DNA from 3 places in the Candidatus Enterococcus mansonii genome. Region 3 is predicted to be linked to each of the others. Evidence: predicted binding sites of a transcription regulator. Region 3 holds the regulator's gene; each other region holds the start of a gene.

Region 1 (4,573 bases), 670 kb from region 3:
TTCTTTTGAACAGTTACATTGGAATTGAACCGGCATTTTTTCTAAAATTTCGATTTCATCTTTTCCTAAAAGACGTTCTAAAATGCCTTCTGGTGATTCACCTTCATCAATTAAGCGGGAAATCATTGGCACTTCTTGTAATCGTTGTTCAATAAAATCAATTGTTTTTTCATCTGCTCCTGGCATAACTTGAATCATAAATCCTCCAGCAGCTTTCACACTTTCATCCGTATCGACTAACACACTCAAGCCAATTGCAGATGGAATTTGTTCTGAAACCGCCATAAAGTAAGTGAAATCTTCACCGATTTCACCAGAAACGATTGGTGTTTGCCCTGAGAATGTTTCTTTCAATCCTAAATCTTTGATTACAGTGAAAATCCCTTCATTTCCCACAGCTCCACGAACATCGATTTTACCACTTTCATTCAACGTTAGACTAACATGAGGATTTTTTATGTATCCTTTAGTATTCCCACTACCATCGCTATCAACCACGATTCCTCCTGCTGGTCCGTTACCTTGAACTTTTACAGTTAGCTTATCTTCGCCTTTTAAAGTAGCACCTAATAATAGAGCACCAACCATTGTTCTGCCTAATGCTGCAGTTGATGAACTCCATGTATCATGACGTTTTTGTGCTTCTGAAATTGTATTTGTTGCGCAAACTGCATAAGCGCGAATCGATCCTTCATAACATAATGCTTTAACTAAATAATCTTCCATTTTTATTTTCCTCTTCTCACTTGGTACTTTTTTCGACTCATTATCAGATAATACTAGGATTTAGCTATTTTTTCAACTAAATAATTTCACCTTGAAGAAAAGAGCACCCCATGAAAGGGATGCTCTAAGTGTTTTATTTGTAACGATCGTCAAAGTTATTACGGTCATATTCAGAATCATTTTTACGTTCATCATCAGATTTGTTTTCTGATTGAACAGTCTCTTCTGTCTTTTCACTGTCCGCTTTTACTTCTTCTGTTTCGTCATGTAATTCTTTTTTAGTTTCTTCAAAATCTTGTTTTTCTTCGGCTTGTTTTTGTGCATCTTTTTCTTCTAATGCACGTTTTGCTTCTTCAAACGTTTGTGCTTTTTCACTTGGGAATTGGCTGTCAATAACGTCTTGAGGCATAACGCCTTCTTCAAACAATGATTTGATACTACGAGCATCTAATGTTTCATACTCTAATAGTTTTTCAGCAATTAGTTTGTGTTGAGCACGGTGCGTTTCAATGATTTCACGTGCTTTATCATGAGCTTCCATCAAGATACGACGTACTTCTTGATCGATTTCAAAGGCTACTTGTTCTGAGTACGCTTTTGTTTGACCATAATCGCGTCCAACAAAGACTTGATGATTTCCTTCATATTGAACTGGACCTAATTTGTCACTCATTCCATATTCAGTTACCATGCTACGGGCAATGCCTGTTGCTTGCTCAAAGTCATTTGAAGCACCTGTTGATTGTACATTGAAAATAATTTCTTCTGCTGTACGTCCCCCCAGTAGTCCAACGATTTGTTCAAACATATCTTCTTTAGTCATTAAGAATTGGTCTTCTTTTGGCAAGGCAATCATATAACCGCCAGCGCGTCCACGAGGGATGATGGTTACTTTGTGAACGATACGAGCACGGCTTAAGACTAACCCAACAATTGTATGTCCAGCTTCGTGGTAAGCGACCATTTCGCGTTCTTTTTTATTGATAACACGATCTTTTTTCGCAGGTCCAGCAATGACGCGGTCTTCAGCTTCATCTACATCGGAAGCGTCGATTTTCTTCTTATTACGACGAGCAGCAACTAATGCGGCTTCGTTCAAAACGTTTTCTAAATCAGCACCAGCAAAACCTGGTGTTTGTTGTGCAACGACTTTTAAATCAACATCGTCAGCTAATGGTTTGTTACGGGCGTGAACTTTAAGAATCGCTTCACGGCCTTTCACATCAGGACGACCAACCAAGATTTGGCGGTCAAAACGACCTGGACGTAACAATGCAGGGTCTAATACGTCTGAACGGTTTGTTGCAGCTACGACGATCACGCCTTCGTTGCCATCAAATCCATCCATTTCAACAAGTAATTGGTTAAGGGTTTGTTCACGTTCATCATGTCCGCCGCCCATACCAGCACCACGTTGACGACCAACTGCATCGATTTCATCGATGAAGATGATTGCTGGTGCATTTTTCTTCGCTGTTTCAAATAAATCACGGACACGGCTTGCACCAACACCGACAAACATTTCAACGAAGTCTGAACCAGAGATAGAGTAAAACGGTACGCCTGCTTCACCAGCAACGGCTTTTGCAAGTAATGTTTTACCAGTTCCTGGAGGTCCTTCTAATAGAACACCCGCTGGAATTCTTGCGCCTAATTCAACGAAACGACGAGGATCTTTTAAGAACTCAACCACTTCGACTAATTCTTGTTTTTCTTCTTCGGCTCCTGCTACATCAGAGAAACGAACGCGGTTAGCTTTTTTGTCTGCTTCTTTGGCTTTTGATTTACCAAAGTTCATGACACGGCCGCCGCCACCGCCACCGCCGCCTTGTTGTCCCATCATCATATAGAATAAGAAGATGAACAGTACAATTGGCAAGAAACTAAATAGAATAGAAAGCCAAGCACCGCTTGTGGATTGTTCTTTGACTGTTAACTTCACATTATTTTTTTGGGCCATCTCTTGAATGCCTGATAATGTGATGTCACTAGGCAAGACAACTGTTGTGAATGCTTTTGTAGAAACTTCTGTTGATCCCCATAAAGAAAGACCGCCAGTGTTTTTGATTTCTTGTTTTTCTTTATACTGACCTGTAATTTTGAAAACACCATTTGTTGGTTGGATTGTCAGTTCTTTCACTTTACCTTCCTCTAATTGAGTATTGAAGGTTGAGTATTCGATATCCGGTGATTGAGGATTGTTATTTCCAAAAATGAAATAAACAACCATGACCATCGCCAAGATAAGCAATACATAATAAAGGCCATTTTTCATGCCGCTATTTTTTTTATTCATGCCTGTCCTCCTTTGATTACTGCTCGTAAGTTTATTTTACGTTTTATTTTTTATCAATTCTGACCATTACATTGTAACATAACTAAATCCAAGAGAGATATTAATTTGATTCGTAGATTTCAGGTTTCAAGACGCCTACGTAAGGCAGGTTACGGTAGCGTTCAGCATAATCTAACCCATAGCCTACAACAAATTCATTTGGCACATTAAATCCTACATAATCAGCAACAATATCTACCACACGTCCTTCTGGTTTATCCAGTAATGTGACGATTTTCACTGATGCTGCTTTTCTGTATTTAAAAAGATCAACTAGGTAAGCTAATGTGCGACCACTGTCAATGATATCTTCGACAATCAAGACATCTCGGCCTTCAACATTTGTGTCTAAATCTTTAACGATTTTTACTTCTCCAGAAGAAACTGTCGCATTGCCATAACTAGATACATCCATGAAATCCATTTCTAAATACGTATCAATAGAACGTGTAATATCTGCCATAAAAGGAATAGCTCCTTTTAAAATACCTATGACTAACGGATTTTTATCCTTATAATCTTCTGTTAGTTGTTTTCCTAGTTCAGTAGATTTTTCCAAAATTTGTTCTTTTGTGATCAAAATCTCTTTAATATCTTTCTCTAACATAATGCTCTCCTTTTCCTTATGGGTTTTTATCCCTTATTTCTGATTGACTTCATTAAGGATAACCTTTACAGGCGACTATTACTTTATTTTCAGGCTGTTAGGTTGCTTTTCACTCTTTTATTTTATAAAGGAGCCTGTAGAGTATTTTATCAGTTTCTTTAGGAATACTCAAATAGGAATTTACAAATTTAGGAACCCAAATGATGTTCTGGTCTGCTGAAAGAATAACCCAAGCTTGTTCTCGAATAAAATTAGGGGTTTTTCGATCAATGAAGATCCGGTTTAATCGCTTTGTTAACATCGGTGTTAATGCAATTCGATCCCCATCTTTTCGGTGACGGATGACTAGAGGCAACAATGTTTGACTATTGATAAGTAAAGAAAAGTCTTGCCAATTTTTGACTGCTTCTGGTTGTTCAATCTCTTTCCCTACTATTTCTATAGCCAACCATTCATTTTCTGAAAGAAAAACAGGGGCGTTTATATCCAAGAAACGCTCTTTTCCCTCTTGTTTAGATGATTTTTTCTTCAAACAAACGGTGTCATACTCTTTGATAATCTGCCAATCTTGTTCAATATCCATAGCCAATTGAGGGGCCGATTGCTCAATCAATGTCAAAAATTGCTGAATATGTTTTTGATTAATTATGACTCCTTCTGGCACAAGTGTTTGTTGAAACAAATACATTAAAAAGTAGTATTGAATACTTTTCTTCTCTTGTGTCAGTTCAGATATTTGAATTGTCCAGTGGTCTGATTTTTTTTCAACCCATTGTTTGTATTTAGGTTCCATAACTGATTGAATCAGTTCATCGGCTAGAGCAATTTGCTCACTAAAGTTAGTGATATGGTATAAAAACTGTTGATTTTCCTTTTTCAATACAGGAATCACTTGATGCCGCATG
Region 2 (4,573 bases), 830 kb from region 3:
CTTTTTCTTCTTCAAAGATTTTCTTCGCTGCTCTGAATTCTTTTAATGTCGCAACCATCGGGAACATGATACGTAAGTTACCATGAACAGAAGCACGAAGTAATGCACGCATTTGTGTGCGGAACATTTCGTCGCCACGCTCTGATAAACTGATACGTAACGCACGGTAACCTAAGAATGGGTTCATTTCATGCGGTAATTGAAGATAAGGTAATTCTTTATCTCCACCGATATCCATTGTACGAACCACGACAGGTTTGCCGTTCATCCCTTCAAGTACTGCAGTGTAAGCTTTGTATTGTTCATCTTCCGTTGGGAAATCTGGAGAATCCATGTAAAGGAATTCTGTACGATACAAACCAACAGCTTCAGCCCCATTGTTGTGTACGCCTTCTAAATCTTTAGGTGTACCAATGTTTGCAGCTAATTCGATATGTTTACCATCAGCCGTAACTGTTTCTGCATGTTTTAATTTTTCCCATTCAGCTTTAAGGTCAGCGTATTCTTTGCCTTTTGCTTCAAATTCAGCTTTTTCAGCATCAGACGGGTGAACGATAACATCGCCATCGATTCCGTTAACAGCTAAAATATCGCCTTCTTTGACTTTAGCAGTGATTTCTTTTGTTCCTACAATCGCAGGAATTTCAAGAGAACGAGCCATAATAGCTGAATGTGATGTACGTCCGCCAATATCAGTTACGAATGCTTTTACATACGTACGATCTAATTGAGCGGTATCACTTGGTGTTAAGTCATGAGCAACTACAACCACTTCTTCATTAATCATTGAAGGGTTTGGAAGAGTTACACCTAACAAATGAGCTAAAATACGTTTAGCAACGTCACGGATATCTGCAGCACGTTCTTGCATGTAAGCATTATCATCCATTGCTTCAAACATACCAATATACATGTCTGTTACTTCTTTTAATGCTGATTCGGCATTTACTTTATTATCTTGAATATTTTGTTTGATTTGACCGATCATTTCTGGGTCAGCCAAAACCATTAAATGTGCATCAAATACTTGCGCTTCTTCTTCACCAAGGCTTTGCGCTGCTTTTTCTCTGATTGCTTGTAACTCAGTCGTAGATTTTGCTAGAGCTTCATCTAAACGACTTTCTTCAGCAGATGAATCATCCACAGATTTTTTGTCAAAAGACAAATCAGGTTGAACTAACAGGTAAGCTTTAGCAATAGCAACACCATCACTTGCGGCAATTCCTTTTAGCATTTCAGACATTATTCAGACAATCCTTCTTTTTGCATTGTGTCAACGATTGCTGCTAATGCATCAGCTTCGTCCACACCATCAACTGAGATCGTTACGTCTGAACCTTGACCAACACCTAGAGACATAACGCCCATGATTGATTTAAGGTTAACAGATTTACCTTTGTATTCTAAGTTAATATCTGAGTTGAATTTACTTGCTGTTTGAACTAATAATGTAGCTGGACGAGCGTGAATCCCTGTTTCTGCTACGATGTGAAAATCTTTCTTTTCCATATGAATCGGTCTCCTTCGTAAGTAAAATAATTTTTATGTTAGGGTTTTCCTTTCTTGGTACGTTTCAAGTGAAACTAGATTCTGGATAATACCCTTTCAATTTTTAAGATTACCATTTTTTGTGAGTAGTTACAACACTTTTCACCTATTTTTTATCGAATCAAACTATCAATTATATCTCTTCTTTCATGTAACGATATATAATTCGTCCATTTAATCCAGCTTCTCCAACAATGGACATTCGATCCGGCAAATTTTTCCAAGCTTCCCTGAATGAAGGGAAATCTTTTGGTTCTACAACGATTTCCGCAATCTCGCCTTCTTTTAATGCTTGGATTTGTTCTTCAAAAGGATTTTCAAACATCCTACTAATCACTGCTTTCATGTTAATTTTTGGTCTAATAATATTGTATGACAAAAATAGAGATTTGTCTAAATTGTTCTCATTATTTCTATTAAATCACTCTAAGAAATGTCTAACTTTCTCTCTTTCCGGAAAATTTTACTACTCTTTTTCCTTTACGTTCATAGTTTCATCTTCGTTTTTTAGAGTTCAATTGCTTGATTCTTAGCTAAAAGATGCTATAATATTTTCAAAGGTCAAAAATGGTCAACTAATGTTTTGACCTTGTAACTACGACTTTGATACATGATTTGTCTTATTATAGAAAGGACGTGTTTTATCCTATGATCTGTCAAAATTGCCAGCAAAATCAAGCAACAATCCATTTATACGCAAATGTTAATGGTCAAAGAAAACAATTAGATTATTGCCAAAGTTGCTATCAAAAATTAAAAACACAAGCAAATGATACTCAACCAACAATGTCACAACAAGATCCATTTGGTTTTGGAAGTTTAGATGATTTATACCGCTCTTTATCTCGTCAAATGCAAGAACAACAAGGAAATCCTAATGGTCAAATACCGCCTACACAATTTGGAGACGGTAATGGCTTCAATGGCGGACAACCGCCAAGAGGCAATGCTGGACAAGGAAATGGTTTACTAGGTGAGTACGGAATCAACATTACTCAAGCTGCTCGAAATGGCGACATTGATCCTGTTGTCGGACGTGATGAAGAAATCAAACGAGTTATCGAAATCCTAAATCGCCGAACAAAAAATAACCCTGTCTTAATAGGTGAACCTGGTGTAGGTAAAACTGCCGTTGTTGAAGGACTGGCTCAAAAAATCGTTGATGGCGATGTTCCACAAAAATTATTAGATAAAGAAGTTATACGTTTAGATGTTGTTTCACTCGTTCAAGGAACGGGTATTCGAGGTCAGTTTGAAGAACGGATGCAAAAATTGATTGAAGAAATCAAACAAGCCGAAAATGTGATTCTCTTCATAGATGAAGTTCATGAGATCGTCGGTGCTGGTTCAGCAGGTGACGGAAATATGGATGCCGGCAATATTTTGAAACCAGCTCTAGCTCGTGGCGAATTGCAAATGGTTGGTGCCACAACCTTAAATGAGTACCGTATTATCGAAAAAGATGCAGCCCTAGAAAGACGGATGCAGCCTGTCCGTGTGGATGAACCAACCGTAGATGAAACAATTGCCATACTCAAAGGCTTGCAAAAACGTTACGAGGACTATCATCATGTAAAATACACGGATGAAGCAATTAAAGCAGCAGCAACTTTGTCTAATCGTTACATTCAAGACCGCTTCTTACCTGATAAAGCGATTGATTTATTAGACGAGTCTGGCTCTAAGATGAACTTAACAATTCAAATCGTTGATCCAAAAACGATTGAAAAGAAATTAGCCGATGCTGAGCAACAAAAACAACAAGCTTCTGCAGAAGAAGACTTCGAAAAAGCTGCTTATTACCGCGACCAAATCAATAAACTACAAGCAATGAAAGAAAAACAAATTAGCGATGAAGAAACACCTGTGATCGATGAGCAAAATATCGAAGCAATTGTCGAACAAAAAACTGGTATTCCAGTCGGTGATTTAAAAGAAAAAGAACAGACACAATTGAAAAATTTGGCTGTTGACCTAAAAGCACATGTTGTAGGACAAGATAATGCTGTTGATAAAGTATCAAAAGCGATTCGCCGTAACCGTGTAGGTTTAGGCAAACAAAATCGTCCAATCGGCTCCTTCTTATTTGTGGGACCAACTGGTGTAGGTAAAACTGAATTAGCTAAACAATTAGCTTATGAATTATTTGGTTCACAAGACTCTATGATTCGTTTTGATATGAGTGAATATATGGAAAAACACAGTGTGTCTAAATTGATTGGTTCACCTCCTGGCTATGTTGGGTACGATGAAGCTGGACAACTAACAGAAAAAGTACGTCGTAACCCTTATAGTTTGATTTTATTGGATGAAATTGAAAAAGCACATCCAGATGTACTGCATATGTTCTTGCAGATTCTAGATGATGGGCGTTTAACGGATGCCCAAGGTCGCACCGTAAGCTTTAAAGATACGATCATTATTATGACAAGTAATGCAGGAACTAGTAATGTCGAAGCAAATGTCGGTTTCGGAGCCGCTCGTGATGGGGTTACTAAATCTGTTTTAGGTCAATTGAACAATTTCTTTACACCTGAATTCTTGAACCGTTTTGACGGAATCGTCGAATTTAAAGCATTAAGTAAAGAAAACTTGATGAATATCGTTAGTTTAATGCTAGATGAAGTGAATAATTTATTGGCACATCAAAAACTCCATATTGATGTCCCAACTGAGGTTAAAGAAAAACTAGTTGATTTAGGCTACGATCCTGCAATGGGTGCACGTCCACTCCGCCGAACAATCCAAGAACAAATTGAAGACGGAATCGCAGAGTATTACTTAGATCATCCTGAAGAGCATCAATTGGTTGCTAAACTAGACGCAGATGGTAAAATTATTGTCACTGGAGAAATCCATACATTACCTAATGAAATTAGTACTGAAAGTACTGAAAATACTGAAACAGAATAACTAAATAAGTACTGTTCACCCTCCACTTATTTCCGAAGCGGAGCGTTGTAGTTGCTTTCGCTTCCACCCTTTATTCGGTTTTCATTTGGCTGGGATATAACTCGTAGAGTTA
Region 3 (4,573 bases):
TTCTAACAACTGTTTTATAGTAGCATAGGTTCACAAACTTTCCAAGAGCCTCTCTTGTTTTAACGTTCATTTTTCACAAATTCTCTCTTTTTTAAAGAAAAAAACTGTACAAAACAGATTCGTTTTGCACAGCGAATAATTGATTCTTTCATTAAATTGTTTGTAGTACTTGATCAGGTTCCGGTGATTTAACAGTCAATGTTATTTTGCCTTTAGTTGCGCCAATCGTCACCTTATCTCCAAGATGAATTTGACCAGAAAGTAATGCTTCACTTAAACGATCCTCTACTTCTTTTTGTAAAGCTCGACGAATTGGACGTGCACCATATTCTGGATCAAAACCAACTTTTCCAATCACTTCAATAGCCGCTGCCGTGATTTTTACGTTGACATCTTGTTCTTTCAAGCGTTGAACAATAGATTTGCTCATGATTTTGACAATTTTATGGATTTCTTCTTGATCTAATGAGCGGAAAACGACTGTTTCATCCACTCGATTCAAGAACTCTGGACGAAATGCTTTTTTCAATTCTTCCATAATCCGTTTTTGCATCGCATCATAATCTTTTGTTAGATCTTTTACATTGAAGCCAACATTTTTCTCTTCACGAATTGCTGTTGCTCCGATATTTGACGTCATGATTAAAATTGTATTTCTAAAATCAACTTTACGTCCCTTAGAATCCGTTAAATGTCCATCATCTAACACTTGTAATAGAATATTAAAGACATCTGGATGTGCTTTTTCTACTTCATCCAGTAAAATAACAGAATATGGTTTTTGACGAATTTTCTCCGTTAACTGACCGCCCTCTTCGTAACCAACATAACCAGGAGGGGAACCAATCAAACGGCTAGTACTGTATTTCTCCATAAACTCAGACATATCTACCCGAACTAATGAGTCTTCACTGCCAAACATTGTTTCAGCCAAAGCTTTAGCTAGCTCCGTCTTACCTACACCAGTTGGACCTAAAAACATAAATGAACCAATTGGTCTGTTTGGATCTTTTAACCCACTACGGGCTCTACGAATCGCACGTGAGACAGCTTGAACTGCTTCGTCTTGACCAACGACTCTATGATGAAGAATACTTTCCAATTCAAGAAGGCGATCACTTTCTTTTTTCTCTAGCTGTTGAAGTGGCACACCTGTCCATTGGGAAACAACATTAGCCACATCTTGTTCTGTCACACGATTAGCATAGCCTGACGCTTCTTTTTGTTCTAATAATAGAATATTTTCTAATTTCCGAGCCATTTTTTTCTCTTTTTGACGTAATCTTGCTGCACTTTCAAACGATTGCGATTGAATAGCTTGTTCTTTTTCTTGAATCAAACGAATGATTTCCAAACGTAATTCATTAATTTCTGAAGGCTCATCGGCTAAGTCTAAACGTACTTTGGCTGCTGACTCGTCCATTAAATCAATTGCTTTATCCGGTAATTGGCGAGAATTAATATAGCGTACGGATAGCTGAACTGCTGCGTGCAAGGCATCATCTGTGATTTCTACTCCATGATGCTCTTCATAACGAGAACGCAGACCTTTTAAAATTTCTTCCGCTTCTTCTGGTGTTGGTTCATCAACTTGCACACGAGCAAAGCGTCGTTCCAAAGCAGAATCTTTTTCAATATATTTTTGGTATTCATCCAAAGTAGTGGCACCGATTGTTTGCAACTCGCCTCTAGCAAGTGCCGGTTTTAGAATATTCGATGCATCAATCGCTCCTTCTGCACCGCCTGCACCAATCAAGGTATGCAACTCATCAATAAATAAAATTACTTGTCCATCTTGATAAATTTCATCAATCACTTTTTTCAATCGATCTTCAAATTCACCACGATATTTTGTACCAGCGACTAACGCACCCATATCTAGCATCATCAATCGTTTTTCCTGCATATCTTCTGGAACTTCACCATTGACAATTTTTTGTGCTAAACCTTCAGCAATCGCTGTTTTACCAACCCCAGGTTCGCCAACTAATACTGGGTTATTTTTGGTCCGACGACTTAATATCTGGATCAAACGTCTCACTTCTTGCGAGCGACCAACAACAGGATCTAGATTATTTTCGCGAGCCAATTTTGTTAAATCACGTGCCAAAGAATCTAATGTGGGTGTTCCCTTAGGTGCTGCTTTTTGTGCTTGGCTATTACGTCTCCGTCCAACATTACCGCTCATTTGTGGATCAGTAACACCAATTTTCTTCATTAATAACTGACGCATTTTTGACAAACTTAACCCTAGATTCAATAAAATACGCGACGCCAGTATATCTTCATCCCTTAATAAGCCCAATAAAATATGCTCTGTGCCAATATTTGGCGCACCTAAACGTTTCGCTTCATCACCCGCATAAGCAAAAATTTGTTTTGCACGAGGAGAATAAGGTAAATAAGTGCCTTTAGGATAGGATTTAACTGTTCCATATCCTGTTAGATGTTCTATTTCTTCGCGAATATCATTTTTATCTGTATTCAATTGGCGTAAAGATTTCCCTGCGATTCCATTTGGCTCTAAAACTAAAGCCAGCAATAAATGTTCTGAACCAACAGATTGATGCCTAAAATATTTTGCTTCTTCTTGTGCAATAGCTAATACCGCTTTGGCACTTTCTGTAAATAATTCATCCATACTATCATTCCTCCTCATAACTCAAACGTTCTAAAAATGAATGCATCAATTGAGCACGTAAATAATCTTCATTTGATCCAGCTTTGCCTAAAATTTGTTTTCCAAGAACGGATAACATTAAGTTTCCTTCTCTTTTTGTAATCACATCTTCTTCATATAACTTCTGTATAAAAATCAGTGCATCTTTTTCTGAAAGCTCATTGCCTGTAAACTGAGCCATTTGCTTTAATAGTTGATCGCTGTCAGAAATCTGGACTTTAGCAATCCTAATATATCCGCCGCCTCCACGTTTGCTCTCAACAGAATAGCCTCGTTGAATGGTAAAACGTGTGTTAATAACATAGTTAATCTGGGAAGGAACACAATTGAATAAATGAGCCATTTCAGCTCTACGAATCTCGATTTTACTACTTTCTTCAAGAATCTTCTTTAAATATGCTTCTATTAAATCTGAAGTATTTTGATTACTCATCACACTCATCCTTTCCCCTTGACTAATACTGACCTTAATTATACATAATTTCAAAGGTTTAATAAAGGAGAATGTCCCAATTGATAAAAAAAGATACATATTATCCCTAATAAAAGATGAAACAAAAAAAGAACAGAAAAATTACTCTGTTCTTAAATCGGGAAGACAGGATTCGAACCTGCGACCCCTTGGTCCCAAACCAAGTGCTCTACCAAGCTGAGCTACTTCCCGTAGCTATAATAATAAAAAAAGACTAAACGTTTAAAAGGAACCAAATCTCCATACCTTCTAAATCGCAGTCAAACATTTTAACTATGCACCCAAAGGGAGTCGAACCCCTAACCTTTTGATTCGTAGTCAAACACTCTATCCAGTTGAGCTATGGGTGCTTAAAACAAGGATCAAAGCCAGATGTATTTATCTGCTTTGTACTTTTCAACATTTATTCTGTCAACTTCGCAATTGTCATTCACAGTGTTTCAAAGCAATGCCGAGGACCGGAATCGAACCGGTACGGTGATCACTCACCGCAGGATTTTAAGTCCTGTGCGTCTGCCAGTTCCGCCACCCCGGCGAACAAGCTAAGCGGAAAACGGGGTTCGAACCCGCGACCCCCACCTTGGCAAGGTGGTGCTCTACCACTGAGCTATTTCCGCATTCTGGATGCCGGCTAAAGGATTTGAACCCTCGACCCTCTGATTACAAATCAGATGCTCTACCAACTGAGCTAAGCCGGCGTATTTTCGCCTTATTTCAAGCGAGACTAAAATGCGGGTGAAGGGACTTGAACCCCCACGCCGTAAGGCGCTAGATCCTAAATCTAGTGCGTCTGCCAATTCCGCCACACCCGCAAAATATTTCTATGAGCCGTGCAGGGCTCGAACCTGCGACCCTCTGATTAAAAGTCAGATGCTCTACCAACTGAGCTAACGGCTCAAAAAATGGAGGTTAACGGGATCGAACCGCTGACCCCCTGCTTGTAAGGCAGGTGCTCTCCCAGCTGAGCTAAACCTCCAATACAACACGTTTAGCGTGGCGACGTCCTACTCTCACAAAGGGAAACCCTTCACTACAATCGGCGCTAAGAAGCTTAACTTCTGTGTTCGGCATGGGAACAGGTGTATCCTTCTCGCTATCGCCACCACACTGGGTGTTGTTGTATTCAAATGAGTGATTGTTCACTCAAAACTGGATTGAAGTCGTAATCAATTGACCGAAACACTTTTTTATTTCGTTTCTTTGGTTAAGTCCTCGACCGATTAGTATTGGTCCGCTCCGTACATCACTGCACTTCCACTTCCAACCTATCTACCTGATCATCTCTCAGGGGTCTTACTTTCTTAAAGAAATGGGAAATCTCATCTTGAGGTGGGCTTCACACTTAGATGCTTTCAGCGTTTATCCCTTCCCTACATAGCTACCCAGCAATGCCCTTGGCAGAACAACTGGTACACCAGCGG

The links. The regulator CtsR, encoded in region 3, represses protease genes until heat stress. The targets are predictions, from matches to a motif close to TTGGTCAAAAAAGGTCAAANA.
Region 1: a site for CtsR is predicted at 3,069-3,089, ahead of ftsH (ATP-dependent zinc metalloprotease FtsH). Genes of this name have one in related genera too.
Region 2: a site for CtsR is predicted at 2,106-2,126, ahead of A5880_RS03515 (ATP-dependent Clp protease ATP-binding subunit). Genes of this name have one in related genera too.

Annotation. Positions count from the first base shown of each region.
Region 1 is NZ_NGLE02000001.1:2,245,113-2,249,685, reverse strand. It holds gene hslO (Hsp33 family molecular chaperone HslO) at 1-726, opposite strand, end outside; gene ftsH (ATP-dependent zinc metalloprotease FtsH) at 860-3,022, opposite strand; gene hpt (hypoxanthine phosphoribosyltransferase) at 3,123-3,668, opposite strand; gene tilS (tRNA lysidine(34) synthetase TilS) at 3,778-4,573, opposite strand, start outside.
Region 2 is NZ_NGLE02000001.1:748,316-752,888, forward strand. It holds gene ptsP (phosphoenolpyruvate--protein phosphotransferase) at 1-1,243, opposite strand, end outside; gene A5880_RS03505 (phosphocarrier protein HPr) at 1,243-1,509, opposite strand; gene A5880_RS03510 (hypothetical protein) at 1,682-1,873, opposite strand; gene A5880_RS03515 (ATP-dependent Clp protease ATP-binding subunit) at 2,197-4,461, shown strand.
Region 3 is NZ_NGLE02000001.1:1,577,927-1,582,499, forward strand. It holds gene A5880_RS07245 (ATP-dependent Clp protease ATP-binding subunit) at 152-2,641, opposite strand; gene A5880_RS07250 (CtsR family transcriptional regulator) at 2,646-3,113, opposite strand; tRNA gene A5880_RS07255 (tRNA-Pro) at 3,271-3,344, opposite strand; tRNA gene A5880_RS07260 (tRNA-Arg) at 3,429-3,502, opposite strand; tRNA gene A5880_RS07265 (tRNA-Leu) at 3,602-3,687, opposite strand; tRNA gene A5880_RS07270 (tRNA-Gly) at 3,698-3,769, opposite strand; tRNA gene A5880_RS07275 (tRNA-Thr) at 3,778-3,850, opposite strand; tRNA gene A5880_RS07280 (tRNA-Leu) at 3,883-3,964, opposite strand; tRNA gene A5880_RS07285 (tRNA-Lys) at 3,977-4,049, opposite strand; tRNA gene A5880_RS07290 (tRNA-Val) at 4,056-4,128, opposite strand; rRNA gene rrf (5S ribosomal RNA) at 4,144-4,259, opposite strand; rRNA gene A5880_RS07300 (23S ribosomal RNA) at 4,353-4,573, opposite strand, start outside.